Regions from separate parts of the Rahnella variigena genome, predicted to be linked through region 3. Evidence: predicted binding sites of a transcription regulator. Region 3 holds the regulator's gene; each other region holds the start of a gene.
What was found. The regulator PurR, encoded in region 3, represses purine synthesis genes. The targets are predictions, from matches to a motif close to CANGCAAACGTTTGCNTG.
Positions count from the first base shown of each region.

Region 1: a site for PurR is predicted at 8,045-8,062, ahead of gcvT (glycine cleavage system aminomethyltransferase GcvT). Genes of this name have one in related genera too.
Region 2: a site for PurR is predicted at 2,810-2,827, ahead of purH (bifunctional phosphoribosylaminoimidazolecarboxamide formyltransferase/IMP cyclohydrolase). Genes of this name have one in related genera too.

Region 1 covers NZ_NSDJ01000001.1:1,752,489-1,763,487, forward strand. The annotation lists gene serA (phosphoglycerate dehydrogenase) at 1-864, shown strand, start outside; gene ydgU (small membrane protein YdgU) at 1,025-1,108, opposite strand; gene asr (acid resistance repetitive basic protein Asr) at 1,224-1,697, opposite strand; gene CKQ54_RS08010 (5-formyltetrahydrofolate cyclo-ligase) at 1,971-2,567, opposite strand; RNA gene ssrS (6S RNA) at 2,607-2,790, opposite strand; gene zapA (cell division protein ZapA) at 2,838-3,167, opposite strand; gene CKQ54_RS08025 (YecA/YgfB family protein) at 3,421-3,993, shown strand; gene pepP (Xaa-Pro aminopeptidase) at 4,050-5,366, shown strand; gene ubiH (2-octaprenyl-6-methoxyphenyl hydroxylase) at 5,368-6,546, shown strand; gene ubiI (FAD-dependent 2-octaprenylphenol hydroxylase) at 6,564-7,790, shown strand; gene gcvT (glycine cleavage system aminomethyltransferase GcvT) at 8,100-9,197, shown strand; gene gcvH (glycine cleavage system protein GcvH) at 9,260-9,646, shown strand; gene gcvP (aminomethyl-transferring glycine dehydrogenase) at 9,755-10,999, shown strand, end outside.
Region 2 covers NZ_NSDJ01000001.1:1,061,829-1,072,827, forward strand. The annotation lists gene purD (phosphoribosylamine--glycine ligase) at 1-968, opposite strand, end outside; gene purH (bifunctional phosphoribosylaminoimidazolecarboxamide formyltransferase/IMP cyclohydrolase) at 1,014-2,603, opposite strand; rRNA gene CKQ54_RS04945 (16S ribosomal RNA) at 3,317-4,859, shown strand; tRNA gene CKQ54_RS04950 (tRNA-Ile) at 4,931-5,007, shown strand; tRNA gene CKQ54_RS04955 (tRNA-Ala) at 5,145-5,220, shown strand; rRNA gene CKQ54_RS04960 (23S ribosomal RNA) at 5,430-8,338, shown strand; rRNA gene rrf (5S ribosomal RNA) at 8,463-8,578, shown strand; gene metA (homoserine O-acetyltransferase MetA) at 8,871-9,800, shown strand; gene aceB (malate synthase A) at 10,175-10,999, shown strand, end outside.
Region 3 covers NZ_NSDJ01000001.1:2,537,637-2,548,635, reverse strand. The annotation lists gene CKQ54_RS25990 (hypothetical protein) at 1-41, opposite strand, end outside; gene CKQ54_RS11930 (C40 family peptidase) at 396-1,301, shown strand; gene cydH (cytochrome bd-I oxidase subunit CydH) at 1,477-1,566, opposite strand; gene purR (HTH-type transcriptional repressor PurR) at 1,901-2,926, shown strand; gene punR (DNA-binding transcriptional activator PunR) at 2,977-3,882, opposite strand; gene punC (purine nucleoside transporter PunC) at 4,019-5,212, shown strand; gene cfa (cyclopropane fatty acyl phospholipid synthase) at 5,593-6,744, shown strand; gene CKQ54_RS11900 (riboflavin synthase subunit alpha) at 6,842-7,495, opposite strand; gene CKQ54_RS11895 (MATE family efflux transporter) at 7,751-9,124, shown strand; tRNA gene CKQ54_RS11890 (tRNA-Val) at 9,345-9,421, shown strand; tRNA gene CKQ54_RS11885 (tRNA-Val) at 9,450-9,526, shown strand; gene pykF (pyruvate kinase PykF) at 10,081-10,999, shown strand, end outside.

The sequences.
Region 1 (10,999 bases), 790 kb from region 3:
GGCATTCCTGAAGCTAACGCCAAGGCGCACCGCGGTATCTGGAACAAACTGGCTGTCGGCTCGTTTGAAGCGCGCGGTAAACGTCTGGGTATCATCGGTTACGGCCACATTGGTACGCAGCTGGGGATTCTGGCGGAAAGCCTGGGGATGCGCGTCTTCTATTATGACATTGAAAGCAAGCTGCCTTTGGGCAACGCGCAGCCGATTGCCACACTGGAAGAATTGCTCAATACCAGCGACGTCGTCACGCTGCATGTGCCGGAAACAGCCGGAACCAAAGACATGATTTCTGAAGTGCAGCTGGCGCAGATGAAGCCGGGCGCACTGCTGATCAACGCCTCACGCGGTACGGTCATCGACATCCCTGCGCTGTGCAATGCGCTGCGTAACAAACATCTTTCCGGTGCGGCTATCGACGTCTTCCCGGAAGAACCGGCGACTAACAGCGACCCGTTCAATTCTCCGCTGTGTGAATTCGACAACGTATTGCTGACGCCGCACATCGGCGGTTCGACGATGGAAGCGCAGGAAGGTATTGGTCTGGAAGTCGCAGGCAAACTGGCGAAGTACTCTGACAATGGTTCAACACTGTCAGCGGTTAACTTCCCTGAAGCTTCTCTGCCGGCACACACCGAGAAAGCCAGCCGTCTGCTGCATATCCACGAAAATCGTCCGGGTGTGCTGACCAGCATCAACCAGATTTTTGCGGAACAGGGTATCAACATTGCTGCGCAGTACCTGCAAACCAGCCCTGAAATCGGTTATGTGGTGATTGATGCAGAAACGGATATCAACACGCTGACCACTGCGCTGCAACTGATGAAGGCCATTCCGGGCACTATCCGCGCACGTTTGCTGTACTGATTACATCAGTCGTAAATATCAAAGCCGCCGCAAGGCGGTTTTTTGCTTTCTGGTTTCAAAGAAAGAAGAAGGGATATCGGGAAAGTGAAGAATGTCGGGAGGGGATCTTACCGGGATGACTAAGCATTCAGGAGTAAAAGCGTTCAGAATTAAAAAGCATTCAGAAGTAAAAGGAGAGGGCGACCAGACCACAAAGGATCAATGATGACAGGGTGATTTCAAACTGGTAGCGGCGCAGTGTCATCTGTCAGTACCTCAGAATAAAAACCGGAGAAAAAAACACCCGGCGAACCGGGTGTTAAATTAACAGTCTTGATAAGAGTGAGCAGAAATACTCACGAAGACTTCTTCGTTACTTCTTATGCTGCTGGCGTTGCTTTTGCAGCCGGAGCAGCTTTCTTAGCATGTTTCACGTGTTTTTTAGCAGCCTGGGCTTTCTGAGCTACCGGAGCAGCTTTCTTGGCATGTTTTACGTGTTTTTTAGCAGCCTGGGCTTTCTGAGCTACCGGAGCAGCTTTCTTGGCATGTTTTACTTGTTTTTTAGCAGCCTGGGCTTTCTGAGCTACCGGGGCAGCTTTCTTAGCATGTTTCACGTGTTTTTTGGCAGCCTGAGCTTTTTGAGCTACTGGCGCTTTCTTAGCTGCTTTTTTGTGTTTCTTGGCAGCCTGAGCTTTCTGCACAGGTTTTTTATGTGCTTTATGCTTAGTCGCATGAGCCGGAGCAGCGGTAGTTGCTGTTGCAGCGGGTGCTGGAGTTGCAGTGGTTTCAGCAGCGAAAGCAACTGAAGACAGGCCCATTGCAGCGGCTACAACCAGAGCTAATACTTTTTTCATGTGTAATTCCTTAAGAATTTTTGGTTTATGTGTCCACCCCACTGCGGGGCCGGTGAGAGAATAATAGGCGTGACGAACAGCGCTGTCCGTGAGTGATTGGTATCGGCGTGTAACGGTATGTATAAATAAAGAGATGTGTTTTATTTCAGAGGGTTAGAGTTAGTCCGATGTGTGGTCTGGCGTAAAGATACTCTGGTTAGTTACAACATACTTAAAGGTTGCTCACAGCTTATGGCGTATCTGCACTTTACAGCGATGTTTTATTGTCTGGCATTACCATGTCCATATTTTACCTGGCGTAATCACTTCAGGTAACGGCACATCCCAGTGTTCTGTCGGCAACGCATCGACATGCTGGCAATCGTGCGCCAGACCTATCGGATACGGCCCGCCTTCCTGCCAGTTTTCCAGAGTACGGTCATAAAAGCCGCCGCCCATCCCTAAACGTTGCCCGGTGCTGTCGAAGGCGACCAGTGGCGTCAGGATGATATTCAGCTGTAATAAAGGAATGACCTGGGTGACGTCCAGCTGCGGCTCAAGGATTTTGAGGCGATTGCGGACCAGCGGTGTTTCGGGCGTATAACGCAGAAAAAGCAGATTACCCGCAGAGAAAGGGTGAAGGACCGGCAGGCAAAGTTGCTTACCTTCGCGCCATAAGCGGTCGATCAGGGGGGCTGTATCCAGCTCGCCATCAAAAGACAGAAAGACGGAAATGGTTTTTGCGGATTGAATCTCAGGATGCGTGGCGACACGCTCTGCGGCCTGATGGGCAAAATGCGTTTGCTGCTCAGCGGTCAGAGAGTTTCTGCGTTGGCGAATTTCAGTACGGATAATTTGTCGGGCTGAAGAGAACTGAGGAGTGTAGGACATAGATACAAACACCAGAAAGGGATGTACCGAAAAGAAAGGGGAATCTCCGAGATGCCGTCGCAGGCTGTAACCCTTGAACCCATGGTTCAAGGTGAACGTGCTGTCGCAGTCTTTAGGCTTCTCGGACGGACCGAGCATGCGCACCGATTACGGATCATCACATTCTGTTGGTACTAATTATCGGCTCAGGGGACGGGCCCGCTGGCGAACATCTCAGAGAAATTTTTTACCGTTTCTGACGACCTGTGACCAGTCAGTCAGCAACGCGTGTTATTCGAAAGGCGCCCCTTCACGTTCAGAGATCCGGCCTTGTTCGAGCAAAGCTTGCTCGATGGTTTGTTGCAGCATCCGAATGCGTTGTTCCATATTGGATGCATAGTCGCGCGTTTTCAACCTTTCCTGAGCAAGTTCGTGACATACGTTTAATGCCGCGATGAAAACCAGTTGCTCTGTATTGGTGACTCTAGTGCGAACTTTCAGATCTTGCAACCGCTGATTAAGATCATCAGCTGCCAGATTCAGTGCTTCCTGTTGTTCTGGCGGACAATTCACTCGTAAAGAGCGACCAAAAATTTGAATATCTACCGGTTGTGCAGACATGCCACCTTCCTGCTGATTTATTCGTCCGCCCCAACGTGACCACTACGACCTGGCGCAGGATGTTGGAAGCGGGCGCCACTATAACTATCTCAATACCAGGTTACAACCCCATGACCGGCTGACTGCTGCCCGATTGTTCAGGGCGTGCCATTCATGCCTTATACCACGCCATAGCGGGCTGCTAATCTGGTACTACGACAGACCTTGGTGGTAGCATAACACGAACTTAACCGACCAACGATGGCGAATGCGCATGTCTATTGAGAATACTTACCCTACTTACGATTCGTTGGATCAAAACCTGAAACAACAATCGGTTGCTTTAACCGCAGCAGAAATGCACGGTTTGATCAGTGGCTTGCTGTGCGGTGGCAATCGCGACGGCAGCTGGCTGACGATGGTGCATGACCTGACAAACGAAGGCATGGCCTTCCCGCACACGCTGGCAGATTTGCTGCAACAACTGCGCAAAGTGACGTCAGATACCCTCGAAGATGACAGCTTTGAATTTAAAATGCTGATGCCTGACGATGACAAACACGTCTTTGAGCGTGCCGATGCGCTGGCCGGATGGGTGAACCATTTCCTGCTCGGTCTGGGCATGATGCAGCCTAAACTTGCTAAAGTGAAAGGCGAAGTCGGTGAAGCTATCGATGATTTGCGTAGCATCGCGCAACTCGGTTACGACGAAGATGAAGATCAGGAACAACTGGCGCAATCTTTAGAGGAAGTTGTCGAATACGTTCGCGTCGCGGCGATTCTTTGCTTTGGTGAATTTGGTCACAGCCGCCCGACGGCTGCGGAAAACCACCGTACATTGCATTAGTGGTTGATGGCATTAACCGAACATTGCACACATTAAAACGATTTCAGGAGAAGGTGATGACTCAGCAAGAGTTTGAGAATCGTCGTCAGGCGCTGTTAGCGAAGATGGCACCGGGAAGCGCTGCGATAATTTTTTCTGCGCCGGAAGCAACACGCAGTGCCGACAGTGAATACCCGTATCGTCAGAGCAGTGATTTCTGGTACTTCACCGGTTTCAATGAACCGGAAGCGGTGCTTATCCTGGTGAAAAGTGATGAAAATCATAACCACAGCGTACTGTTTAACCGTGTGCGTGATCTCACCGCTGAAATCTGGTTTGGCCGTCGTTTAGGTCAGGATGCCGCGCCCGCCAAACTTGGCGTGACCAAAGCGCTGCCTTTTGACGACATCAACGACCAGTTGCATCTGCTGCTCAACGGCCTTGATGTGGTGTATCACGCGCAAGGCGATTACGCCTATGCCGATGAAATCGTAAACCGTGCCATGGAAAAACTGCGCAAAGGCTTCCGCCAGAATTTCTCTGCTCCTGCGACTGTCATTGACTGGCGTCCGTGGGTGCACGACATGCGCCTGTTCAAATCACCGGAAGAAATCGCCATCATGCGCCGCGCCGGACACATTACCGCGCTGGCGCATACCCGTGCGATGGAAAAATGCCGTCCGGGCATGTTTGAATATCAGCTTGAAGGCGAAATTCATCACGAATTTAACCGTCACGGCGCGCGTTATCCGTCCTACAACACCATCGTGGGTGGCGGCGAAAACGGCTGCATTCTGCATTACACCGAAAATGAATGCGAACTGCGTGACGGCGATTTAGTGCTGATCGACGCCGGTTGTGAATATCAGGGCTATGCCGGTGATATTACCCGTACGTTCCCGGTGAACGGCAAATTCAGCAAAGCGCAGCGCGAAATCTACGACATCGTGCTGGCGTCAGAATACAAAGCGCTGGAAGTCTTCGGCCCGGGCAGCAGCATTCAGGCCGCAACCGAAGCCGCAGTGCGCGTGATGATTGAAGGCCTGATCAAACTCGGCGTGATGAAGGGCGACGTTGAAACCCTTTACGCTGAGCAGGCGCACAAACAGTTCTTCATGCACGGTTTATCGCACTGGCTTGGGCTGGACGTTCATGACGTGGGTCATTACGGCTCGGCAGATCGCAGCCGTACGCTGGAACCTGGCATGGTACTGACCGTTGAACCGGGCCTGTATATCGCGCCGGACGCGGACGTACCCGAAGCTTACCGTGGCATCGGTATCCGTATCGAAGACGACATTCTGATCACCGCCACCGGCATTGAAATTCTGACCGGCGATGTGGTGAAAGAAGCCGATGAAATTGAAGCATTAATGGCGGCGGCACAGAAATAATATGAGCATAGTCATTGTTGGCGGCGGAATGACCGGTGCCTCGCTGGCGCTGGCGATTTCCTCGCTGACGCAGGGCAGTTTGCCGGTGCACCTGGTGGAAGCCACTGCGCCGGAACATCATGGACATCCTGGTTTTGATGCCCGCTCGATTGCGCTGGCGCAGGGCACCTGCCAGCAGTTAGCCCGTGCTGGCATCTGGCCGGCCCTGAAAGCTATTGCCACGCCAATTCGTGATATCCACGTCAGTGATCGCGGTCATGCGGCTTTTGTGAATCTCAATGCCGCGCATTACGGCGTGGAAGCGCTCGGGCAGGTGGTCGAGTTGCATGAAGTCGGCAAACGGCTGTTTGCCATGCTGAAAAATGCCCCCGGCGTCACGCTGCATTGCCCGGCAAAAGTCACCGATGTCGCGCGTTCTCAGGATTCTGCCAGTGTCACGCTTGATACCGGTGAAACGCTGACCGCGCAGCTGCTTGTCGCCGCGGACGGTTCGCATTCTTCGCTGGCAAAAGCCTGCAATATTGGCTGGCAGCGTGAGGATTATGGTCAGATCGCTGTCATTGCCAACGTGGCAACCAGCGAGCCGCACCACAATCGTGCTTTTGAGCGCTTCACAAAACACGGGCCGCTGGCACTGCTGCCGATGTCCGATGGACGCAGCTCGCTGGTCTGGTGTCATCCGCGCGAAGCGAAAGAAGAGATTGATCACTGGAGCGAAGCGCAGTTCCTCAGCGAGCTGCAAAAAGCATTTGGCTGGCGTCTGGGCACCATAAAACAGGCCGGTAAACGTTTCAGCTATCCGCTGCAATTACAGCAAGCCAACAGTCATATCAGCCATCGTCTGGCACTGGTCGGCAATGCAGCACAAACGCTGCATCCGATTGCCGGACAGGGCTTTAACCTCGGGCTGCGTGACGTCATGACGCTGGCGGAAACGCTGGCTAACGCGACGGCGAATGGCAGCGATGTCGGCAGTTACCGCGTACTGAGTGACTATCAGCAGCGTCGTCAGCCCGATCAGCAGGCAACCGTCGGCGTGACCGATGGCCTGATCCACCTATTTGCCAACCGCTGGCTGCCGTTAATGGTCGGACGTAATCTCGGTTTACTGGCGATGGAAGGCATTACGCCCTTGCGCGATGCGTTTACCCGCAGAACTTTAGGTTGGGTTGACCGTTAAGCCTTACAGGAAAAATTATGCAATCTTTTGATGTGGTTATCGCCGGTGGCGGAATGGTTGGTCTGGCGCTGGCGTGTGGTTTACAGGGCAGCGGTCTGCGCGTGGCGGTGCTGGAAAACAAGCTGCCGGATCTCGATTCACCGCTACCGGACCAGCCGGGTTTGCGGGTTTCAGCTATTAATGCTGCCAGTGAACGTCTGCTGAAATATATCGGCGTCTGGGACAACATTATTGCTCAGCGTGCAAATGCCTATCAGGGGATGGAAGTCTGGGATCGCGACAGCTTCGGTAAAATCGCGTTCCGTGGCGAAGAGTACGGTTTCAGCCATCTCGGCCACATCATTGAAAACCAGGTGATACATCGCGCATTGTGGCAGCGTGCGGAAAAATCTTCCGACATCACTTTGCTCGCGCCGGCTACATTGAAAAATGTGGCGTGGGGCGAAAACGAGGCGTTTATCACCCTCAGCGATGATCGTCAGCTCACCGCACGGTTAGTGGTCGGCGCGGACGGCGCGCAGTCGTGGCTGCGTCAGCACGCGGATATCCCGCTGACATTCTGGGATTATCGCCATCATGCACTGGTTGCGACCATCCGCACTGAAGAACCGCACCAGTCTGTTGCACGCCAGGTCTTCCATGGCGAAGGCATTCTGGCATTTCTGCCGCTGGCCGATACCCATTTGTCTTCTATTGTCTGGTCAGTTTCGCCGGATGAAGCACAGCGCCTGAGCGCGCTGGAGCCTGAAGAGTTCAACAAAATCCTCGCCAGTACCTTTGACCTGCGTCTGGGTATTTGTACCTTAGAAAGCGAGCGCCTGACCTTCCCGCTGACCGGTCGTTATGCCCGCAGCTTTGCCGGACCACGTCTGGCGCTGGTGGGCGATGCGGCGCATACCGTGCATCCGCTGGCCGGTCAGGGCGTCAACTTAGGTTTCATGGATGCCGCAGAACTGGCATCTGAAATCAGACGACTGCAAAAAGAAGGCAAAGATTTCGGCCAGCACATGTATTTACGCCGTTACGAGCGACGCCGCAAACACAGCGCCGCGCTGATGCTGGCAGGGATGCAGGGCTTCCGCGAACTGTTTGCCGGTGACAATCCTGCCAAAAAACTGTTGCGGGATATCGGCCTGACGCTGGCGGATTCTCTGCCGGGCGTGAAACCGAAACTGGTGCGTCAGGCGATGGGGCTGAATGATTTACCTGAGTGGTTACAGGACGATTCACTTCGATTGAAATAATCTAATTTCAGCTCAGTTTTTCCATTACATTTTCTAATCCGGGGCCGGATTTCTCATTCTGCAAATGGTGAGAAATCCGGCCTTGTCGTTATATAACATCGACACTTTTGATGTTTATTTGTAGATTTTGCGTCACAAACCCCAGTTTGCCAGTCAAAAACTCTGCACAATGCCCTTGTGAAATCACTGACATTTATCCCGCTCTGCATATTTTAACTTATGGTTAGCAGGGAGATTCAGTGGTAAGTTCGAGCGAGGGTATCGTTTGCGCGGTGTGCTGTTTATGCACTTAATTAAATGAGGAATAAGATGGTTAAGCAGACTCAGCTTTATGAACAACATGTTGCGTGCGGCGCGCGTATGGTCGATTTCCACGGCTGGATGATGCCTTTGCATTATGGCTCCCAGCTGGATGAACACCACATCGTGCGTCAGGATGCCGGTATGTTTGACGTCTCGCACATGACCATTGTCGATCTCCACGGTGCCCGTACCCGTGAATTCCTCCGTTATCTTTTGGCGAACGATGTCGCCAAACTCACCGTTCCCGGCAAAGCGCTGTACACCGGCATGCTCAATGCGTCCGGCGGCGTGATCGACGACCTGATCGTTTACTTCCTCAACGAAAATTATTTCCGTCTGGTGGTTAACTCCGCTACACGCGAGAAAGATCTGGCATGGATTTCGCAGCATGCAGAACCGTACGCTGTTGAACTGACGGTGCGTGATGATCTGGCGCTGGTCGCTGTGCAGGGGCCGCAGGCGAAAGAAAAAGCGGAAACCTTGTTCACCGCTGAACAAAAACAAGCGGTCGCGGGCATGAAGCCGTTCTTTGGCGTTCAGGCGGGCGATCTGTTTATCGCCACCACCGGTTATACCGGCGAAGCGGGTTATGAAATCGCGCTGCCGCAAGAGCAGGTGGCGGATTTCTGGCAGAAACTGCTGGCCGCAGGCGTGAAACCCGCCGGTCTGGGCGCGCGCGACACGCTGCGTCTGGAAGCTGGCATGAATCTCTACGGTCAGGAAATGGACGAAGGCGTGTCACCGCTGGCGGCCAACATGGGCTGGACCATCGCCTGGCTCCCGGAAGACCGTAACTTTATTGGCCGTGACGCACTGGAAAGACAGCGTGAGCAGGGCACTGAACAGCTGGTTGGCCTGGTGATGACCGAAAAAGGCGTATTGCGTAACGAACTGCCGGTGCGATTCACCGACAGCGCGGGCAACACGCTGGAAGGCGTGATCACCAGCGGCTCATTCTCTCCGACGCTCGGCTACAGCATTGCACTGGCGCGCGTTCCGGCGGGCATTGGCGAAAACGCTATTGTGCAAATCCGTAACCGCGAAATGCCGGTAAAAGTCACTAAGCCAGGTTTTGTCCGTAACGGCAAACCGCTGGTGCAGTAAAGAATTCGTAATAAAAATTATCCAGTTAACGCTGAATTAAGCACTTTTTTGGAGAAAATAACATGAGCAATGTTCCAGCAGATTTGAAATACGCCTCTTCCCACGAGTGGGTACGTTCAGAAGGCAACGGCGTTTACACCGTAGGCATCACCGAACACGCGCAGGAATTACTGGGCGACATGGTTTTCGTTGATCTGCCAGAAGTCGGTCGCGAAGTGGCTGCCGGTGAAGACTGTGCCGTAGCTGAATCCGTCAAAGCGGCGTCAGATATTTATTCTCCAATCAGCGGCGAAATCGTTGCAGTTAACGGCGAACTGGAAGGTTCTCCGGAGCTGGTCAACAGCGAGCCATACGGCACCGGTTTCCTGTTCCAGATTAAAGCGTCAGACGAAAGCGAACTGGCTAAGCTGCTTGATGCAGATGCCTATTCAGCATCCATTGAAGACTAATTAAACACTGTTTACCCGCCCCGCAAGCCGCTTGCGGGGCAGATCCCGACCCGTAGCTTTTGTCAGTATCCCAAGACACCTCCAGCAGATTTCAGGAATGCGTAGCAAATGACTCAGACTCTCAGCCAACTCGAACACAGCGAAGCCTTTATCGGCCGCCATATCGGTCCGTCTTCTCAGCAGCAACAGCAAATGCTGGAAACGGTCGGTGCGGATTCCTTAAACGCGCTGATCCAGCAGATCGTTCCGGTCGATATCCAGTTGCCGGGGCCACCGGCCGTCGGCGATGCCGTGACGGAACATCAGGCGCTGGCTGAGCTGAAAGCCATTGCCAGCCAGAACCAGCGTTATAAATCCTACATCGGTATGGGTTACAGCGCGGTGCTGACGCCGCCGGTTATCCTGCGCAATATGCTGGAAAATCCGGGCTGGTATACCGCGTACACGCCGTATCAGCCGGAAGTGTCGCAGGGCCGTCTTGAAGCATTGCTGAACTTCCAGCAACTGACGTTAGATCTGACCGGTCTGGATCTGGCTTCTGCTTCTTTGCTCGATGAAGCGACTGCCGCCGCCGAAGCGATGGCGCTGGCAAAACGTGCCAGCAAACTGAAAGACGCTAACCGTTTCTTCGTGGCGGACGACGTGCACCCGCAAACGCTGGATGTGGTACGCACCCGTGCGGAAACCTTTGGTTTTGACATCATCGTTGATAAAGCGGAAAAAGTGCTCGAGCTGGAAGGCGTGTTCGGCGTGCTGTTGCAGCAGGTTGGCACCACCGGCGAAGTTCATGATTACACCGCGCTGCTGGGCGAACTGAAATCCCGCAAAATTATTACCAGCGTTGCCGCTGATATTATGGCGCTGGTTCTGCTGGCCGCACCGGGCAAGCAGGGCGCAGACGTGGTCTTCGGTTCCGCGCAACGCTTTGGTGTGCCGATGGGCTACGGCGGTCCGCACGCGGCCTTCTTCGCGTGCGTAGACGAATTCAAACGTTCCATGCCGGGCCGTATCATCGGGGTTTCCCGTGATGCCGCGGGCAAAACTGCACTGCGTATGGCGATGCAGACACGCGAGCAACATATCCGCCGCGAAAAAGCCAACTCCAACATTTGTACCTCGCAGGTTTTACTGGCGAACATTGCCAGCCTGTATGCGGTATTCCACGGCCCTGAAGGCCTGAAACGCATTGCGTCACGCATTCATCGTCTGACCGACATTCTGGCCGCTGGCCTGAAACAGGGCGGCCTGACGCTGCGTCATAACAGCTGGTTCGATACGCTGACCGTTGAAGTTAAAGACAAAGCCGCCGTGCTGGAACGCGCGCTGAGTTTCGGTCTGAACCTGCGTACTGAC
Region 2 (10,999 bases), 1.5 Mb from region 3:
GTTTTATCGCCCAGACGACCTTCAGCACCGGCGAGGCAAAGATCCACAAGATCTGAACGCAGACGCAACATGATCGGCTGAGTCTCCGGATCGCCGAAACGGCAGTTGAACTCGATCACTTTTGGCTGCCCGTCAGCTGAGATCATCAGACCTGCATACAGGAAACCGGTATAAGTGTTGTTTTCTGCCGCCATCCCACGAACGGTCGGCCAGATAACCTGATCCATGACGCGCTGATGAATTTCATCGGTCACTACCGGCGCCGGAGAATAAGCGCCCATGCCGCCGGTATTCGGGCCGCTGTCGCCGTCACCCACGCGTTTGTGATCCTGACTGGTCGCCATCGGCAGCACATTGGTGCCGTCGACCATAACGATGAAACTGGCTTCTTCGCCGTCGAGGAATTCTTCAATAACAATGCGATGGCCTGCATCGCCGAAAGCATTGCCTGCCAGCATGTCGTGAACGGCGTCTTCCGCTTCTTTCAACGTCATCGCAACAATGACGCCTTTACCTGCTGCCAGACCATCAGCTTTGATGACTATCGGCGCGCCTTTGCTGCGCAGATAAGCCAGCGCAGCTTCGATTTCAGTGAAGTTCTGATAATCAGCGCTTGGAATGTTATGTCGAGCCAGGAAATCCTTAGTGAAAGCTTTAGAACCTTCCAGCTGCGCTGCTTCCTGCGTCGGGCCAAAGATTTTCAGACCGGCTGCGCGGAAAGCATCCACCACACCAATTACCAGTGGCGCTTCAGGGCCAACGATGGTCAGGTCAATATCATGACTTTTGGCGAAAGCCAGCAAACCGGCGATGTCAGTGGCGGCGATGTCCACATTTTCCAGCAACGGCTCCAGCGCGGTACCGGCATTGCCAGGCGCAACAAAGACTTTATCAGCCAGAGGTGACTGCGATGCCTTCCATGCCAGTGCATGTTCACGCCCGCCGTTACCGATAATTAAAATATTCATTCGAAGACTCCGGTGAGCGGGCGCATCGCACCCGCTAAAAGAAAATTAATGACGGAAGTGGCGCATGTCGGTGAACAGCATCGCAATGCCGTGTTCGTTTGCCGCGGCGATCACTTCATCGTCACGGATAGAACCGCCAGGCTGAATAACGCAGGTGATGCCTACTGCTGCTGCTGCATCGATGCCGTCGCGGAACGGGAAGAAAGCATCAGAAGCCATGACAGAACCGGCGACTTCCAGACCTTCGTCGGCGGCTTTAATACCGGCAATTTTAGCGGAGTAAACGCGGCTCATCTGGCCAGCGCCGATACCGATGGTCATTTTGTCACGTGCATACACAATGGCGTTGGATTTCACGAATTTTGCGACTTTCCAGCAGAACAGCGCATCTGTGAGTTCCTGCTCCGTCGGCTGGCGCTCTGAAACCACACGCAGATCAGCCGCATCAACCATACCCAAATCGCGATCCTGAACCAGCAGGCCGCCATTAACACGTTTGAAGTCCAGTGCTTTCTGACGATCTTCCCATTGCCCGCAGGTCAGTACGCGAACGTTTTGTTTGGCTGCGGTCAGGGCCAGAGCTTCGGCACTGACAGATGGCGCAATGATCACTTCAACAAACTGACGGCTGATGATGGCTTTTGCTGTTTCGGCATCCAGTTCACGGTTGAAGGCAATAATGCCGCCGAAAGCGGATGTCGGGTCAGTCTGATAGGCGCGCTCGTAAGCGGCCAGAATGCTGTCACCGATGGCCACGCCGCAAGGATTGGCATGTTTAACGATGACGCAGGCCGGTTCAGCAAATTCTTTCACACATTCCAGTGCGGCATCGGTATCCGCAATGTTGTTATAAGAAAGCGCCTTGCCCTGAAGCTGGGTAGAAGTGGCAACCGAAGCCTCGCTGACGTTCTCTTCTATATAGAAGGCCGCGTTCTGATGGCTGTTTTCGCCATAACGCATATCTTGTTTCTTTATATAGTTAAGATTCAGTGTGCGCGGGAACTGTCCGGAAGCGGATTCGGTATCGCCGTGATAAGCCGGCACCATGGTGCCGAAGTAGTTGGCAATCATGCCGTCATAAGAGGCCGTGTGCTCGAAAGCTTTGATCGCCAGATTGAAACGGGTCGCCAGCGTCAGCGAGCTGCTGTTGGAATCCATCTCTTCTATAATAGAAGCGTAGTCGCTGCTCTTCACCACGATGGCGACGTCTTTGTGGTTCTTCGCCGCCGAGCGAACCATTGTCGGGCCACCGATATCAATGTTTTCTACTGCATCTTCCAGTGAACAGTCCGGGCGAGCGACGGTTTGTGCGAACGGATAAAGGTTAACGACCACCATGTCGATTGGCGCAATAGAATGCTGCGCCATAATTTCATCATCTTTCCCGCGACGACCGAGAATGCCGCCGTGAACTTTCGGGTGCAGAGTTTTGACGCGTCCATCCATCATTTCCGGAAAACCGGTGTAGTCAGACACTTCAGTGACTGGCAGGCCGGCTTTAGCCAACAGACTGGCAGTTCCGCCAGTGGAAAGTAATTCAACGCCACGCGAAGACAGGGCCTGGGCGAATTCTACGATACCGGCTTTGTCAGAAACACTGAGCAGGGCGCGGCGGATTGGACGAGATTGTTGCATGGTGGTTGTATCCTTGGCTTTGGAGTCGCAGTAAAGAGCGTTATCGGAGTTCAGTGACGCTTTTCTTCTCTCCTTCTCTTTATATAGAGAAAATTATTGAGAGCAATTTGCAGAAAACGCGGGACTGAGCTCGGATAACTCCCCTCCGGCAACCGGTATTTCATTATTACCCATAAAGGGCTGCGAAAACTGACGCGCGAAATTGTAGCGAAAACGATTGCGCGACGCTCGCAAAATTTGAGATTCCTGCTCCCCTGTGGATAAATCTGTGTAAAACACGGTATAAGCAGTGTGTTTGCTGTGTAATGCAGCAAACAGTGATTTTTCTTAAAATTAGCCCTTGCGGCCTGCTGAGAACTCCCTATAATGCCGCTCCATCGACAGGGAACAACGTGAACAACATCACGAAGTAACCGGGTCGGAAAGATTAAAAACAGCGGCAATCGGATGAAATAAACGGTTGACACTGAATGAGGAAAGCGTAATATACGCCACCTCGAGTTAGCAAGCGAAAGCGCGTAACTCACTGCTCTTTAACAATTTATCAGACAATCTGTGTGGGCACTCACAAGACGATATCAGCCACTTCGGTGGCAAAATATTTATTGACAGCAATGTCAAGTCTTAGAGTGACCAAGCAGTAATTCATTTAGTTGAATTATTACGAAGTAATCTCTGAGCACCGCTTAACTTGTTTAAGCAAATCGAACTTTTAATTGAAGAGTTTGATCATGGCTCAGATTGAACGCTGGCGGCAGGCCTAACACATGCAAGTCGAGCGGCAGCGGGAAGTAGCTTGCTACTTTGCCGGCGAGCGGCGGACGGGTGAGTAATGTCTGGGAAACTGCCTGATGGAGGGGGATAACTACTGGAAACGGTAGCTAATACCGCATGACCTCGCAAGAGCAAAGTGGGGGACCTTCGGGCCTCACGCCATCGGATGTGCCCAGGTGGGATTAGCTAGTAGGTGAGGTAATGGCTCACCTAGGCGACGATCCCTAGCTGGTCTGAGAGGATGACCAGCCACACTGGAACTGAGACACGGTCCAGACTCCTACGGGAGGCAGCAGTGGGGAATATTGCACAATGGGCGCAAGCCTGATGCAGCCATGCCGCGTGTGTGAAGAAGGCCTTAGGGTTGTAAAGCACTTTCAGCGAGGAGGAAGGGTTCAGTGTTAATAGCACTGTACATTGACGTTACTCGCAGAAGAAGCACCGGCTAACTCCGTGCCAGCAGCCGCGGTAATACGGAGGGTGCAAGCGTTAATCGGAATTACTGGGCGTAAAGCGCACGCAGGCGGTTTGTTAAGTCAGATGTGAAATCCCCGAGCTTAACTTGGGAACTGCATTTGAAACTGGCAAGCTAGAGTCTTGTAGAGGGGGGTAGAATTCCAGGTGTAGCGGTGAAATGCGTAGAGATCTGGAGGAATACCGGTGGCGAAGGCGGCCCCCTGGACAAAGACTGACGCTCAGGTGCGAAAGCGTGGGGAGCAAACAGGATTAGATACCCTGGTAGTCCACGCTGTAAACGATGTCGACTTGGAGGTTGTGCCCTTGAGGCGTGGCTTCCGGAGCTAACGCGTTAAGTCGACCGCCTGGGGAGTACGGCCGCAAGGTTAAAACTCAAATGAATTGACGGGGGCCCGCACAAGCGGTGGAGCATGTGGTTTAATTCGATGCAACGCGAAGAACCTTACCTACTCTTGACATCCAGAGAATTCGCTAGAGATAGCTTAGTGCCTTCGGGAACTCTGAGACAGGTGCTGCATGGCTGTCGTCAGCTCGTGTTGTGAAATGTTGGGTTAAGTCCCGCAACGAGCGCAACCCTTATCCTTTGTTGCCAGCACGTAATGGTGGGAACTCAAAGGAGACTGCCGGTGATAAACCGGAGGAAGGTGGGGATGACGTCAAGTCATCATGGCCCTTACGAGTAGGGCTACACACGTGCTACAATGGCATATACAAAGAGAAGCAAACTCGCGAGAGCAAGCGGACCTCATAAAGTATGTCGTAGTCCGGATTGGAGTCTGCAACTCGACTCCATGAAGTCGGAATCGCTAGTAATCGTAGATCAGAATGCTACGGTGAATACGTTCCCGGGCCTTGTACACACCGCCCGTCACACCATGGGAGTGGGTTGCAAAAGAAGTAGGTAGCTTAACCTTCGGGAGGGCGCTTACCACTTTGTGATTCATGACTGGGGTGAAGTCGTAACAAGGTAACCGTAGGGGAACCTGCGGTTGGATCACCTCCTTACCTCAAGATACGCATTGTGCAGTGTCCACACAGATTGTCTGATAGAAAGTAACGAGCAGAAATACCTTAATAGGCTTGTAGCTCAGGTGGTTAGAGCGCACCCCTGATAAGGGTGAGGTCGGTGGTTCAAGTCCACTCAGGCCTACCAATTCGTCCTCATGCTGCGTTGTCGTCACACTCGTTTGCACTTGCAAACGTCGTATGAACTCCGCCTTGCCTGAGAACAAATTGGCTAACTCATCTTGCTGGTGTGTTAGTGATTAAGGTATCTGTAAGTGACTGTATGGGGCTATAGCTCAGCTGGGAGAGCGCCTGCCTTGCACGCAGGAGGTCAGCGGTTCGATCCCGCTTAGCTCCACCATTACCGTACAGCCCCTAAATAATACTTCAGAGTGTATTGGAAACAGTATACTGCGAAGTATTTTGCTCTTTAACAATCTGGAACAAGCTGAAAATTGAAAGTTTACAGCTGAACATCACTCTCCGTAGAAGTACTGAGTGGTGGATTAGTCTGTAACAGAGTCTCTCAAATAATCGCAGCGCGACGGTGGAAACACCTTCGGGTTGTGAGGTTAAGCGACTAAGCGTACACGGTGGATGCCTAGGCAGTCAGAGGCGATGAAGGGCGTGCTAATCTGCGAAAAGCGTCGGTAAGGTGATATGAACCGTTATACCCGACGATACCCGAATGGGGAAACCCAGTGTGTTTCGACACATTATCATTACATGAATACATAGTGTAATGAGGCGAACCGGGGGAACTGAAACATCTAAGTACCCCGAGGAAAAGAAATCAACCGAGATTCCCCCAGTAGCGGCGAGCGAACGGGGAAGAGCCCAGAACCAGAATCAGCGTATGTGTTAGTGGAAGCGTCTGGAAAGTCGCACAGTATAGGGTGATAGTCCCGTACACAAAAATGCATACGTTGTGAGTTCGATGAGTAGGGCGGGACACGTGACATCCTGTCTGAATATGGGGGGACCATCCTCCAAGGCTAAATACTCCTGACTGACCGATAGTGAACCAGTACCGTGAGGGAAAGGCGAAAAGAACCCCGGCGAGGGGAGTGAAATAGAACCTGAAACCGTGTACGTACAAGCAGTGGGAGCCTACTTTGTTGGGTGACTGCGTACCTTTTGTATAATGGGTCAGCGACTTATATTTTGTAGCAAGGTTAACCGAATAGGGGAGCCGTAGGGAAACCGAGTCTTAACTGGGCGTCAAGTTGCAAGGTATAGACCCGAAACCCGGTGATCTAGCCATGGGCAGGTTGAAGGTTGGGTAACACTAACTGGAGGACCGAACCGACTAATGTTGAAAAATTAGCGGATGACTTGTGGCTGGGGGTGAAAGGCCAATCAAACCGGGAGATAGCTGGTTCTCCCCGAAAGCTATTTAGGTAGCGCCTCGTGAACTCATCTTCGGGGGTAGAGCACTGTTTCGACTAGGGGGCCATCCCGGCTTACCAACTCGATGCAAACTACGAATACCGAAGAATGTTATCACGGGAGACACACGGCGGGTGCTAACGTCCGTCGTGAAGAGGGAAACAACCCAGACCGCCAGCTAAGGTCCCAAAGTCATGGTTAAGTGGGAAACGATGTGGGAAGGCATAGACAGCCAGGATGTTGGCTTAGAAGCAGCCATCATTTAAAGAAAGCGTAATAGCTCACTGGTCGAGTCGGCCTGCGCGGAAGATGTAACGGGGCTAAACCATGCACCGAAGCTGCGGCAGCGACGCTTATGCGTTGTTGGGTAGGGGAGCGTTCTGTAAGCCGTCGAAGGTGAACTGTGAGGTTTGCTGGAGGTATCAGAAGTGCGAATGCTGACATAAGTAACGATAATGCGGGTGAAAAACCCGCACGCCGGAAGACCAAGGGTTCCTGTCCAACGTTAATCGGGGCAGGGTGAGTCGACCCCTAAGGCGAGGCTGAAAAGCGTAGTCGATGGGAAGCTGGTTAATATTCCAGCACTTGGTGTTACTGCGAAGGGGGGACGGAGAAGGCTAGGCTAGCCGGGCGACGGTTGTCCCGGTTCAAGCGTGTAGGGGGTGTGATTTGGTAAATCCGGTCGCATATCAACCCTGAGGCGTGATAACGAGCCACTACGGTGGTGAAGTAGTTGATGCCAAGCTTCCAGGAAAAGCCTCTAAGCTCCAGGTAACACGAAATCGTACCCCAAACCGACACAGGTGGTCAGGTAGAGAATACTCAGGCGCTTGAGAGAACTCGGGTGAAGGAACTAGGCAAAATGGTGCCGTAACTTCGGGAGAAGGCACGCTGGCGCGTAGGTGAAGGGACTTGCTCCCGGAGCTGAAGCCAGTCGAAGATACCAGCTGGCTGCAACTGTTTAATAAAAACACAGCACTGTGCAAACACGAAAGTGGACGTATACGGTGTGACGCCTGCCCGGTGCCGGAAGGTTAATTGATGGGGTTATCCGCAAGGAGAAGCTCTTGATCGAAGCCCCGGTAAACGGCGGCCGTAACTATAACGGTCCTAAGGTAGCGAAATTCCTTGTCGGGTAAGTTCCGACCTGCACGAATGGCGTAATGATGGCCAGGCTGTCTCCACCCGAGACTCAGTGAAATTGAACTCGCTGTGAAGATGCAGTGTACCCGCGGCAAGACGGAAAGACCCCGTGAACCTTTACTATAGCTTGACACTGAACATTGAGCCTTGATGTGTAGGATAGGTGGGAGGCTTTGAAGCGTGGACGCCAGTCTGCGTGGAGCCAACCTTGAAATACCACCCTTTAATGTTTGATGTTCTAACTCGGCCCCGTGATCCGGGGTGAGGACAGTGTCTGGTGGGTAGTTTGACTGGGGCGGTCTCCTCCTAAAGAGTAACGGAGGAGCACGAAGGTTAGCTAATCACGGTCGGACATCGTGAGGTTAGTGCAATGGCATAAGCTAGCTTGACTGCGAGAGTGACGGCTCGAGCAGGTACGAAAGTAGGTCATAGTGATCCGGTGGTTCTGAATGGAAGGGCCATCGCTCAACGGATAAAAGGTACTCCGGGGATAACAGGCTGATACCGCCCAAGAGTTCATATCGACGGCGGTGTTTGGCACCTCGATGTCGGCTCATCACATCCTGGGGCTGAAGTAGGTCCCAAGGGTATGGCTGTTCGCCATTTAAAGTGGTACGCGAGCTGGGTTTAGAACGTCGTGAGACAGTTCGGTCCCTATCTGCCGTGGGCGTTGGAAGATTGAGAGGGGCTGCTCCTAGTACGAGAGGACCGGAGTGGACGCATCACTGGTGTTCGGGTTGTCATGCCAATGGCATTGCCCGGTAGCTAAATGCGGAAAAGATAAGCGCTGAAAGCATCTAAGCGCGAAACTTGCCTCGAGATGAGTCTTCCCTGTGGCTTTAAGCCACCTGAAGGGACGTTTAAGACTAAGACGTTGATAGGCTGGGTGTGTAAGTGCAGCGATGCATTGAGCTAACCAGTACTAATGACCCGAGAGGCTTAACCTTACAACACCAAAGGTGTTTTTAGAGACTTGAAGTAGATTTTCAGCTGATTGTTCCGAGATTGGTTCGTATGGCGGAGTGGGATGAGAAATCATGGCACGATGCGGTAGGAATAAAACAGAATTTGCCTGGCGGCAGTAGCGCGGTGGTCCCACCTGACCCCATGCCGAACTCAGAAGTGAAACGCCGTAGCGCCGATGGTAGTGTGGGGTCTCCCCATGCGAGAGTAGGGAACTGCCAGGCATCAAATAAGTGGAAAGCCCTGTACTGACGTACAGGGCTTTTTGCTATGGGGAATTTGGATTTTATTGTTCAATATTTGTTCGAAAATCGTAAGTGTTTACTCGTTTGACGCCTGTTTCTTATCGCATCTTTCCCTTCATTTCCCGTTCTTTATAACCAGATCCTCTAAATTAATAACTGAAGCTGAAACATTTTCACTTACCACTTGCAAGCTCGACATCTTAAACAAAACCCGTTATCTTCGGCTATCTAGAAGTCTAAACGTATAAATGGATGCAGTGAGGAAGTTGTTATGCCGATCCGGGTTCCAGATGAACTACCAGCCGTGAATTTCCTGCGCAATGAGAACGTCTTTGTCATGACGTCATCACGTGCGAAAACCCAGGAGATCCGTCCTCTTAAGGTGCTGGTTCTCAACCTGATGCCGAAGAAAATTGAGACCGAAAATCAGTTTTTACGGCTGCTTTCAAACTCGCCTCTTCAGATTGATGTACAGCTGCTGCGCATCGATAGCCGTGAGTCTAAAAACACCCCCGCAGAGCATCTGAACAACTTCTATTGCGACTTTGAAGACATTCAACATGACAACTATGACGGTCTGATCGTCACCGGTGCGCCTCTGGGATTGGTCGACTTTTGCGATGTGGCCTACTGGCCGGAAATTGAGCGTGTCATTCACTGGGCGAAAGAGCATGTAACATCGACGCTATTTGTCTGCTGGGCGGTTCAGGCTGCACTGAATGTACTTTACGGTCTGCCTAAAATGACGCGTGAAGCCAAGCTCTCAGGGGTGTACCCGCATCAGACGCTGCAACCTCTGGCGTTACTGACCCGCGGTTTTGATGAAAGCTTCCTCGCTCCGCATTCTCGTTATGCAGATTTCCCCGCTGATGTGCTTCGTCAGCATACGGATCTGGATATATTCGCGGAATCTGAAGAGGCGGGGGCGTATCTCTTTGCGACGAAAGATAAGCGTATGGCCTTCGTGACGGGACATCCTGAATATGATGCAGGAACGCTGGCCGGAGAGTATCTGCGCGACGTCTCAGCGGGCTTATCTCCGGAAATGCCTTACAACTACTTCCCGCAGGATAACGCCGAACTTTCACCGAAGGCGACCTGGCGGAGTCACGGTCACCTGTTGTTCACTAACTGGTTGAATTATTACGTTTATCAGATCACGCCGTTTGACCTGCGTCAGATGAATCCAACCCTCGAGTAATCCCTTATTCACGTTTTCAGCAGACGATCTTGCCGGTCGTCTGTTCATCCTCTTTTTATCCCTGCGATCCTTTTCTCTGGTCCCTTCCTGTTCTTCGTACTCTTCCTTCGATCGAAATTCATTACCATTTTATGAAAAAATAATTTACGCATATCTCATTGATTAAAAATAAGTCTTTTTATATTTAAAAATAAAATGGAAATCGTTTTTGATTTTATGGAATTCCTGATTACGCTTAAATCTATCGGGCAATAAATGACCAGAGGAAAATTGCCTCAGAAATATGAGTGCATCTCCGGTGTATTTCCAACCGTAAAAGTGTCTGTTCAGTGAAGCGGTCTGGCAGATTAAGCAGATAATTCAGGAGAAAAGCGATGTCAGAGCAAATTACACGCAGTCAGCTTGGCTTTACGCGTCGTTTTGGCGAGAACGAAGCGCAAATTCTGACCCAAGAGGCCGTGGAGTTTTTGTCCGAGCTGGTCGTGCATTTTACCCCGCAGCGTAACCGCTTACTGGCTGACCGTATTGCCGTGCAGCAGAATATAGATCAGGGGGCATTGCCTGATTTTATTTCGGAAACCACTTCCATTAAAAATTCAGACTGGAAAATACTCGGGATCCCGGCTGATTTGCTGGACCGCCGCGTAGAGATCACCGGTCCTGTTGAACGCAAGATGGTAATCAATGCGCTCAATGCCAATGTGAAAGTTTTTATGGCGGATTTTGAGGATTCTCTGGCTCCGGACTGGCAGAAAGTCATCGAAGGGCAAATCAACTTACGCGACGCGGTGAACGGGACGATCAGCTACACCAATGAATCCGGGAAAATTTATCAGCTCAAGCCCGATCCGGCCATCCTGATTTGCCGTGTCCGTGGGCTGCATTTACCCGAAAAGCATGTGACCTGGCAGGGCGAAGCTATTCCCGGCTCGCTGTTCGATTTTGCTTTGTATTTCTTCCACAACTACCGCGCTTTGCTGGAAAAAGGCAGTGGCCCTTATTTCTACCTGCCAAAAATGCAGTCTTATCATGAAGCTGACTGGTGGAACCAGGTCTTCAGTTTTGCCGAAGACTATGCCGGATTATCTCGCGGTACGATTAAAGCGACGGTACTGATTGAAACCCTGCCTGCTGTTTTCCAGATGGATGAAATCCTTTATCACCTGCGGGATCATATTGTCGGCCTGAATTGTGGTCGC
Region 3 (10,999 bases):
TGCGCAAACACAATACTTTCTATTGTAACGACGCCAGCCATCAGATAAAAACGCCATTTTTTGTGGGGTCTTTCTCAATACTGGCATTTTATTAAACAATTTTTGGCGGCTGCGCTGAACATCACATATTTAAAGATTCATCGAGAATAACATTTTTGCCGTTCGACGATAATGTCAGATTTGCCAAATCGCATTCTTTATCTCAAATATTAACCTGATGAAAAACGGTTATTTTTTTGACTAAAAATGGCGGATATTTCGACATAAAAAAAGCTATTAACTTTTTCTCACAATATGATCTAGAATCGAGTCAATTCGTGCTTTTTTGTCGGGTTCTTTTAGGCAATACTCTGACATCCCTGATGTTTAACCCAACCACTCATGGTAACGAAGCTATGCGCTTACTGTTCACGCTTTTTGTGCTGCTCTTTACCCAGCTGTTTCTTAATATGGCTCATGCGTCGCCACAGACCCGCGTCTCTGCCGATCAGCGAAAGAGTCATGTTAATTCCCTGACGCCGGAAGAAAGGCGAAAGCGAAAAACAGTGGCTGCGAAAACCAGTAAAAAAACAAAAGTCGCACCGGTGACAGAGAAAAAGACTCAGGAAAAAACATCAAAATCGAAGAAGGTCAGCAGCACCGAACTGGTCAGGCGCAAGACAACTTCTGAGAAAAGCGTTAAAACAACCCGGGCCGAAAGCAAAAAAGAAAAAACACTCAGGACAACGCGGGCCGAGAAAAAGACAGATAAAGCCACTAAATCACGAGCGCTTGCCAAAAACAGCAGTGAAAAAGTCAGCAAGAAAGAAGCGTATGGCCGACACCGTAAAGGTAAAAAATTACGCGAAGAAGACACCAAACCTATTACGCTGAGTGCGACACATAAAAAACGCTATCAGCACGCACAACAAACGGCGATGACTAAGCTGATGCACCAGGTCGGCAAACCTTATCGCTGGGGAGGAACTTCTCCGAATACCGGTTTTGATTGCAGCGGTCTGGTCTATTACGCTTATAAAGATTTGATCCGCATTAAAATGCCGCGCACGGCAAACGAGATGTACCACCTGCGCGATGCAGCGCCGGTGAAACGCGGCGAACTTGAAAGCGGTGATCTGGTGTTCTTCAGAATCAACAACCGCGGCGCAGCGGATCATGTGGGTGTTTATGTTGGCAACGGCAAATTCATTCAGTCGCCAAGAACCGGTGAAGACATCAAAATCACCTCACTGGGCGATGATTACTGGCAAGACCACTATGTTGGCGCACGTCGGGTAATGACCCCAAAAACAATCCGATAATAAACAATTCGTTAAGTCTGAAGTTTCGCTAATCAGCCATTGAATAGCACTTAACGAAGAGTTTCTGCAGGGAAGAGTATCGGCGGTAACGGTCACTGCGTAAAATTGAAAAGGGCGATTCCTGTGAAAGGTATCGCCCTTTTTTGTTGCGTCTCACTACTGTCTTAGTGCCAGATTAGTTCATCACTGCCGTGAAGCTGAAAGCGATAATCATGAGCAAAGCGCATACCGTGGTGATCAACGATAATTTCAGGTTGCTGTCCATCAAACCCCCTTTCGGATCAAGTTGTGGCGTTTCTTTTAGCCACACTAAATGTGTGCCAACGCATTTTCGCATAATTCACTTTTAAAATCTTCTGCTGAATGAAAATGTGAACATGACAATTTTACTTCCACTTTCATGCATTATAAGAGAAAATTGTCGGTTAACACGCCTGTGTGCCGGTCGATTTCACCCGAGAGCATTTCACGCCTCATTCTGAAGAATCCACCCAATGATTACACTGCCCTTTTAGATGTCCGCAGTGTAATCAGCGCAAGCAAACGATTAACATAATGCTAACGTGCTGAAGCACGGAAGTTCAGGAGTCATTCTTTACATGGCAACGATTAAAGATGTCGCAAAGCGCGCTGGCGTTTCCACTACAACCGTGTCGCACGTCATCAATAAAACACGTTTCGTCGCCGAAGAAACCAGGGAAGCGGTGCTGCTTGCCATTAAAGAGCTACATTATTCGCCGAGTGCCGTAGCCCGTAGTCTTAAAGTGAATAACACCAAGACGATTGGTCTGCTGGCAACCTCCAGTGAAGCGCCCTATTTCGCCGAGGTGATTGAAGCCGTCGAGAACAGCTGCTTCTCCAAAGGCTATACGCTGATCTTGTGTAACTCGCACAATAATCTGGAAAAACAACAGGCCTATCTGCAAATGCTGGCGCAAAAACGCGTCGATGGTCTGCTGGTCATGTGCGCGGAATACCCTGATGAATTACTTAATATGCTTGAAGAGTATCGTTCGATTCCGATGGTGGTCATGGACTGGGGCGAAGCGCGCAAAAACTTCACCGACAGCATTATCGACAATGCTTTCGAAGGCGGATATATGGCCGGACGCTATCTGATCGAACGCGGGCATCGTGATATTGGCGTGATCCCGGGACAACTGGCGCGTAACACCGGCGGCGGTCGTTTCCAGGGTTTTGTCAAAGCGCTGACGGAAGCCAATATCCCGCTTCGCGAAGAATGGGTGGTTCAGGGCGATTTCGAGCCGGAGTCAGGTTATCAGGCGATGCATAAGATTCTGATGCAGAAACAACGCCCCACCGCCGTCTTCTGCGGGGGTGATGTCATGGCGATGGGCGCAATTTGCGCCGCTGATGAACTCGGATTGCGCGTCCCGCAAGATATTTCGGTGATTGGTTACGATAACGTGCGTAATGCGCGGTACTTCTCTCCGGCACTGACGACCGTCCATCAGCCGAAAGAACGGTTGGGTGAGATGGCCTTTACTATGTTGCTCGACCGCATCGTCAGCAAACGTGAAGAATCACAGACCATCGAGGTGCATCCGAAACTGGTTGAGCGTCGTTCGGTGGCCGATGGCCCGTACCGTGACTATCGCCGTTAATGTTTGCCTTTAATCTTTTATAACGCCTGCTTTTGCAGGCGTTTTATTTCTCAGTCCCGCAACCATTCACGGTTCATCGTTTCTGTATCACCCATATATTCCAGCAACCACGCCAGTGAAGGTGACGGATTACTCTGGTCCCACGTCAGGCAACACGGGCTGTCAGGGAAGGTATTCTCCAGCGCCAGAACCTGCAATGTCTGCTGCTCAATGCGATGGCTCACGCGATGTACCGGCATCATTCCCACACATAAACCTTCACTCAGACATTCAAGCGCGCAGGTCCAGTCCGGCACAACCAGACGCCGCTGGTTATCGAGTGTCCAGGTATCACGCTTGGGCAACGTCCGCGAGGTATCTTCAAGACACAATGCGGGATAAGGCCTGAGCTGGTCATCACTGAGCGCACCCGGTAACTGCGCCAGCGGATGCTGCGGGCTGACCACGCAGTGCCAGTCCATAAACCCCATGTCGCGAAAACTGAAACGACCACCAACCGGTATCGCCCGCGTCGCACCGATTGCCACATCAGCACGTCCGTCAACCAGTGCGTCCCACACACCATTAAACACTTCGGAATGAATAATCAGTTCCGTATCAGGAAAATGACGATAGAAATCCAGCACCAGACGCCGGGTTCTTGCCGGTTTAACAATTCTGTCGACAGCAATACGTAACTCGCCCCGCCAGCCGTTGGCAACCTGCTGACACTGGCGTCGTGTAGCTATCATTTTTTTTATCAGAACCCGCGCTTCATCAACGAAAACTTTGCCCGCTGGCGTTAAAACGACGTCGCGGTGTCGACGTTCAAACAAGGGCACCGCCAGCCATTGTTCGAGCTGACGAACGGTATAGCTGATGGCAGAAGGCACCCGATGTAGATCCTGTGCCGCCGCACTGAAGCTTCCGGTTCTTGCCACCGCATCAACGACTTCCAGAGCGTATTCTGACCACATATTTTAGCCTTCAATATTTTTGATAGCAGAGTGCAAATATTAACGTTTCACAACGCTGTTATCAAAGCGTTAAAATCTGCCTCCGAACAGATCCCTGCATCAAATCATCTGCAATAAATAAATTAACGAGATAATAATGAAACCCTCCTTTGGATTTATGCTCTATCTGGCTGGCCTGAGCATGCTCGGCTTTTTAGCCACAGATATGTACCTTCCTGCGTTCAGCGCAATGCAAACTAGCCTGATGACCAGTCCGGGAATGATCAGCGCCAGCCTGAGTATTTTTCTCGGCGGATTCGCCATCGGACAATTGCTGTGGGGACCGCTGTCAGACCGCATTGGCCGCAAACCGGTTTTACTGCTCGGTCTGACACTGTTTGCCGTCGGCTGCCTGGGCGTGATTTGGGTCGAGAACGTGCGCGCCCTTCTGGCGCTGCGTTTCTTACAGGCCATGGGCGTCTGTGCCGCCGCAGTGACCTGGCAGGCAATCGTGGTGGACCGTTTTTCAGCGGATGTCGCTAAAAAAACCTTCGCCAGCATTATGCCTTTAGTGGCACTTTCGCCGGCGCTGGCTCCTTTGCTTGGCGCCTGGGTGCTCAATCATTTTGACTGGGAAGCGATATTTGCCCTGCTGACTGCGGTCGCCGCCCTGTTGCTTATCGCCACCTTCACGCTGCGGGAAAATAAGCCGGCAGAACACAAATCTGACGAAAAAGCGGGCTTTGGCACGTTGCTGAAGTCGCGCGTTTACAGCGGTAATGTCATGATTTACGCTGCCTGTTCCGCCGGTTTCTTTGCCTGGCTGACAGGTTCACCGTTTATTCTGAGTGATATGGGTTATTCGCCGGGCGTGATTGGCCTGAGCTATGTTCCGCAGACCATCGCTTTCCTGCTCGGTGGTTTCGGCTGCCGGTTGCTTATCAGTAAGGTAGATGGGAATAAAATTTTACCCTGGCTGCTGACAGGATATGGTCTGAGTGTTACGGGTCTGTTCTGTGTCGCCATGTTCACTGATGCCGGGTTGGTGAGCTTGTTGATCCCGTTCTGTTTCATGGCTCTGGTGAATGGCGCAATCTATCCAATTGTTGTGGCAAATGCATTAATGCCATTTCCTGCTAATACAGGGAAAGCGGCTGCGTTGCAAAATACCCTGCAATTGGGATTGTGTTTCCTCGCCAGTTTGCTGGTTTCCGCATTTATTGCGCAACCATTAATAGCGACAGTCACCACCATGCTGTCTACACTATTGTTGGTAGTTTTGGGCCGGTGGATGTCTGTGCGGCACAAAAATCCGCAATATACAGAGCAAAAGTCGGAGCAGGAAGCCTGAGTAAGCCTTGAAAGTTAATCGTTATAATGACCATAAGTTACAATCACTTACTGGTCATTTTCATTCGTGACGATTAACTATTGAGAATGCCTGCCGGCGAGCCTATACTCAACAAAACCCAATAAAATAGCATTTTTACAAAACTTTTATTACATACTTAAACCGGACGCGCGGAATGCGTCACACTATTTTTTCTAGTACGTTTTTCAAGGATGATTTTCCTGCGTGACTTGTGCCCGCAGGCGTTCTTCTAAATTTCCTCTGTTGGTGTCGGATATCGGACGAGGCGCTAGTCGTCTGTTCTCATAAAGACCTGCAAAAAATAGCCTTTGCTTTTCCCGGCAGGTTAATAAGTCAGAAGAGAAAGTGATGGAGAAGCTATGAGTTCATCGTGTATAGAAGACCTAAGCATTCAGGATAATCAGTGGTATCGGATAGCCAGTGAAATGCTGGCGATGGCAGACATCCAGGTAAATGGTAATCGCCCTTTCGACCTTAAAGTAAAAAACACTGACTTTTTTAAGCGTGTTTTACAGGAAGGTTCTCTGGGTCTGGGTGAAAGCTATATGGATGGTTGGTGGGAATGTGACCGCCTTGATATTTTTTTCCAGCGTGTTCTCCGTGCAGGTTTGGAAAATAAACTCCCCCACCATTTTAAAGACACTCTGCGGGTAGCCGCGGCACGCCTTACCAATTTGCAATCGCGTAAACGTGCATGGATTGTCGGCAAAGAGCATTATGATTTGGGCAACGATTTATTCACGCTGATGCTCGACCCGTATATGCAATATTCCTGTGGCTACTGGAAAGAAGCAACAACGCTGGAAGAAGCGCAGGAAGCAAAACTCAAAATGATCTGCGATAAACTGCAATTAAAACCGGGGCAGCGTTTGCTCGATATTGGTTGCGGCTGGGGTGGATTGTCAGAGTTTGCGGCACGCAATTATGGTGTCAGTGTCGTTGGTGTCACTATTTCCGCAGAACAACAAAAGCTCGCGCAAAAAAGATGTGAAGGACTGGATGTCACGATCCTCCTACAGGATTACCGTGACCTCAACGATCAGTTTGACCGGATTGTCTCGGTCGGGATGTTCGAGCATGTCGGTCCGAAGAATTACCAGACATACTTTAATGTCGCCAAACGTAATATCAAACCTGACGGCATTTTCCTGCTGCACACTATTGGTTCTAACAAAACAGATCTTAACGTCGACCCGTGGATTGATAAATATATCTTCCCGAACGGCTGCCTGCCTTCTGTTCAGCAAATTGCGCAAACCAGCGAATCTTTGTTTGTCATGGAAGACTGGCACAATATCGGCGCGGATTATGACCGTACACTGATGGCGTGGCATGAACGTTTCCAGAAACACTGGCCTGAACTGGCAGAAAAATATGGCGATCGTTTCCACCGCATGTTCACGTATTATCTCAATGCCTGCGCAGGGGCATTCAGGGCTCGTGATATTCAGCTCTGGCAAGTGGTATTCAGTCCTGAAGGCGTTGACGGCGGAATGCGCGTTCCACGTTAACCCTCATTAACAGCAACTAAACGACATAAAAAACCGGACCTGAAAGTCCGGTTTTTCTTTTTTGCAGTCTCTGGAAAATATTTGGCTGAAAATGATGTTATTCAGACTTCTCGATCATGGCTTGCGCGGTAGCAATTGCAGCTTCACGGCTGGCCAGAACGCGTTCGACCGTATCGACAATTGCCTGAGTCTGCGGGTCGATTTCGATATTGATTTTATCCCCCAAACGTTTAGTCCCCAGCGTGGTACGTTGCAACGTTTCCGGAATTAGATGTACGCAGAAACGAGTACGGGTAACTTCGCCGACGGTCAGACTAATACCATCAATGCCGATATAACCTTTATGTAATACATACTTCATCAGATCTTCATGTGGCATACGGAACCAGATCTGCCGGTTATTTTCAGATGTCAAAATCTTCGCCACTTCCGCGGTACAAATAATATGTCCCGACATCAGATGGCCGCCGATTTCATCATTGAAACGCGCAGCACGTTCCAGATTCACAGAGTCGCCGACGTTGAGATCATCCAAATTGGTCAGACGAAGCGTTTCTTTGATCAGGTCGAAGCTGACCAGGTCACCATTGACCTCTGTCACCGTCAGGCAGCAGCCATTATGAGAAACAGAAGCACCCAGTTGCAGATTGTCGAGCATATCTTCCGGCATGCGAACAACGTGGGTTCTGAAATTAGGTTTTTCGTCGATCGATACGACGGTTCCGGTTCCTTGAACAATTCCGGTAAACATAGCCTTTCCTCAATTCATAAGTCTGTTGTATTAAAAACGACACTGTTGTCAGTTTGCCGCAGATTTAATGGAAAGCCAAATCCTCACGGGCAGAAATAGCACGGTCTGCTTTCATTTCATTATTTAACCGCTCGTTAACAGCTTTGTTTGCTTAAAAATACCGACAATGTACAATCTTCGGACTATTTCCCACTCTTTATGGCCACCCTTCGTGGCGTTTTTTATTCAATATAATCAACAAAAAAAGGTGTATCTGTGCAGAAGTACCTTGCAGAGGCGCGGATTTTATTAGCGCTTGCCATTCCGGTCATCCTTGCGCAAATCGCTCAGACTTCCATGGGCGTTGTCGACACCATAATGGCCGGTTCGGTCAGTGCCACGGACATGGCCGCCGTCGCCGTCGGGACCTCCATCTGGTTGCCCGCGATCTTATTCGGACATGGTTTGTTACTGTCCCTGACGCCCACCATCGCGCATTTAAACGGTGCCGGTCGTCGCGACAAAATTGGTCATCAGGTTCAGCAGGGATTCTGGCTGGCCTCCGGCGTGTCCGTGCTGGTCATCGCCGTACTCTATCACTGCGACCATATCCTCGGCCTGATGCACAATATTGATCCGGAGCTGAAAGAAAAGGCTGTCGGTTATTTGCATGCCATCATGTGGGGCGCACCTGGTTACTTGTTCTTCCAGGTGCTGCGCGACCAGTGCGAAGGCTTGTCCAAAACCAAGCCGGGGATGGTATTTGGCTTTATCGGTTTACTGGTGAATATTCCCGTTAACTATATTTTCATCTACGGTAAATTCGGCGCGCCTGCCCTTGGCGGTGTCGGCTGCGGCGTCGCCACGGGAACCGTCTACTGGGTAATGTTCTTTATGATGCGATTTTATGTCCGTCATAACCGTGCCCTGCGTGACACTCAGCCTGTTTCGCGTTTTGCCAAACCCGACTGGGCGACACTACGCCGTCTTTCACAACTGGGCCTGCCGATTGCGCTTGCATTGTTCTTCGAAGTCACGCTGTTCGCTATCGTGGCCCTGCTGGTTTCTCCGCTGGGGATCGTGGCCGTGGCCAGCCATCAGATAGCCCTTAACGTCGGCTCACTAATGTTTGTCGTACCGCTTTCACTCGGTGTGGCAGCGACGATTCGGGTGGGTTCAAAGCTTGGGGAATCTTCCGTTGAAGGTGCGAAAGTCGCCGCTTATACCAGTATCGTGACCGGTATTCTCATGGCCTGTTGTACCGCGACGACGGCAATTTTGTTCCGTGAACACATTGCCGCGCTGTATAACGACAGTCCCGAAGTGGTGATGCTGGCCTCGCACCTGTTGATTTTTGCGGCGTTGTTCCAGATTTCAGACGCCATCCAGGTGATTGGCAGCGGTATTTTGCGTGGCTATAAAGATACACGCTCTATCTTCTATATCACGTTCATCGCCTATTGGGTGCTGGGACTGCCGGTCGGATACATGCTGGGCCTTACCGATTTGCTGGTGCCGAGAATGGGACCAAGTGGTTTCTGGTGCGGATTTATTCTGGGACTGACCTTTGCGGCGCTAATGATGACCCTGCGCATGCGCTGGTTGCAGAAGCAACCGTCCTACACTATTTTGCAAAAAGCCGGTCGCTGATCCTCTGCTCTCACCCACGCGATGAAATTTTCACCTGGAAGCGCGTGGTGTTTAGGGTCTGCATAGTGGCTGTTATGCCTAAAAAAACAACGCAATGCGCATTAGCTCGACAGTCACGCACAATATGACAGGAAAATGTCTTTTTTCCCTTGCCAGTGTTCAGAGAGGTCGTTAATATTCGTCCCCGTCGCCAACACTGGCTGACAGACAGAAAAACGATGCGTCCGTAGCTCAGTTGGTTAGAGCACCACCTTGACATGGTGGGGGTCGGTGGTTCGAGTCCACTCGGACGCACCAATTTTCTCGCAGTACCGTTGCATGATGTGCGTCCGTAGCTCAGTTGGTTAGAGCACCACCTTGACATGGTGGGGGTCGGTGGTTCGAGTCCACTCGGACGCACCAAAGCAACGTTCTCTCTTGCCTCTCTGATGTAAACCTGATTCACCTCCCAACACTAAAATCCCTGAACTGTTCTGCCTGATGTTTTTCAGTGATCTTCAACGACATCTGTTTGTATTTTTTTACGATTATTTGTTACTTGTGTCATTTGCGAACGCTCGGTGAAAAAAATGTTGTGACCTGCAGACTGATACGCTGCCCGCATTGGTTGAATTCAAAACAACGTTCCGATATCTCTCCTAAGCTTGCGCAACATCACGTTTTTTATTTGGTTTCCCACCCCGTTCCCCTCTATAATACGCATCGTCTCTTCGATTGAATGGTTTCAGCCCCTTGATCTGTCGATATCGCCCTAATAAAAGCGTGACTACTCCAGTAGCGATGATAAATCGCACAAATCGCTATGCTTTGGCTGAACTTACTACACCATTCCTTTCACAGTCTTCTACGCTTAGTAATGATTTGATTCAACCAGGCACCATCTCAATTCCGCGCGGGCAGCTCTGCTGTCAGGCAAACACTTTTCCATTCCATCACAACTTGTAGATAAAATCGTCATGAAAAAGACCAAAATTGTTTGTACCATCGGCCCGAAAACCGAATCCGAAGAAATGCTGACCAAACTGCTTGATGCAGGCATGAACGTTATGCGTCTGAACTTCTCCCACGGTGATTATGAAGAGCACGGTCAGCGCATCCAAAATATCCGCAACGTGATGGCGAAGACCGGTCACAAAGCGGCAATTCTGCTGGACACCAAAGGTCCTGAAATCCGCACCATGAAACTGGAAGGCGGCAAAGACGCTTCTCTGGTTGCGGGTCAGACTTATACCTTCACCACTGATCAAAGCGTTATCGGTAACACTCAGCGCGTGGCTGTGACCTATCAGGGCTTCGCAGCTGACCTGAAAATCGGCAATACCATTCTGGTCGATGACGGCCTGATCGGTATGGAAGTGACTAACGTCACTGAAACCGAAGTGACCTGTAAAGTGCTGAACAACGGCGACCTGGGCGAGAACAAAGGCGTTAACCTGCCAGGCGTTTCTATCGCCCTGCCAGCGCTGGCAGAAAAAGACAAACGTGACCTGATCTTCGGTTGTGAGCAAGGCGTTGACTTCGTCGCGGCTTCCTTCATCCGTAAACGTTCTGACGTTCTGGAAATCCGCGAACACCTGAAAGCACACGGTGGCGAGCACATCCAGATCATCTCCAAAATTGAAAACCAGGAAGGCCTGAACAACTTCGACGAAATCCTCGAAGCTTCTGACGGCATCATGGTTGCCCGTGGCGACCTGGGCGTTGAAATCCCGGTTGAAGAAGTTATCTTTGCGCAGAAGATGATGATTGAGAAATGTAACCGCGCCCGCAAAGTGGTTATCACCGCTACGCAAATGCTCGATTCCATGATCAAAAACCCGCGCCCTACCCGCGCTGAAGCAGGCGACGTGGCTAACGCCATCATCGACGGCACCG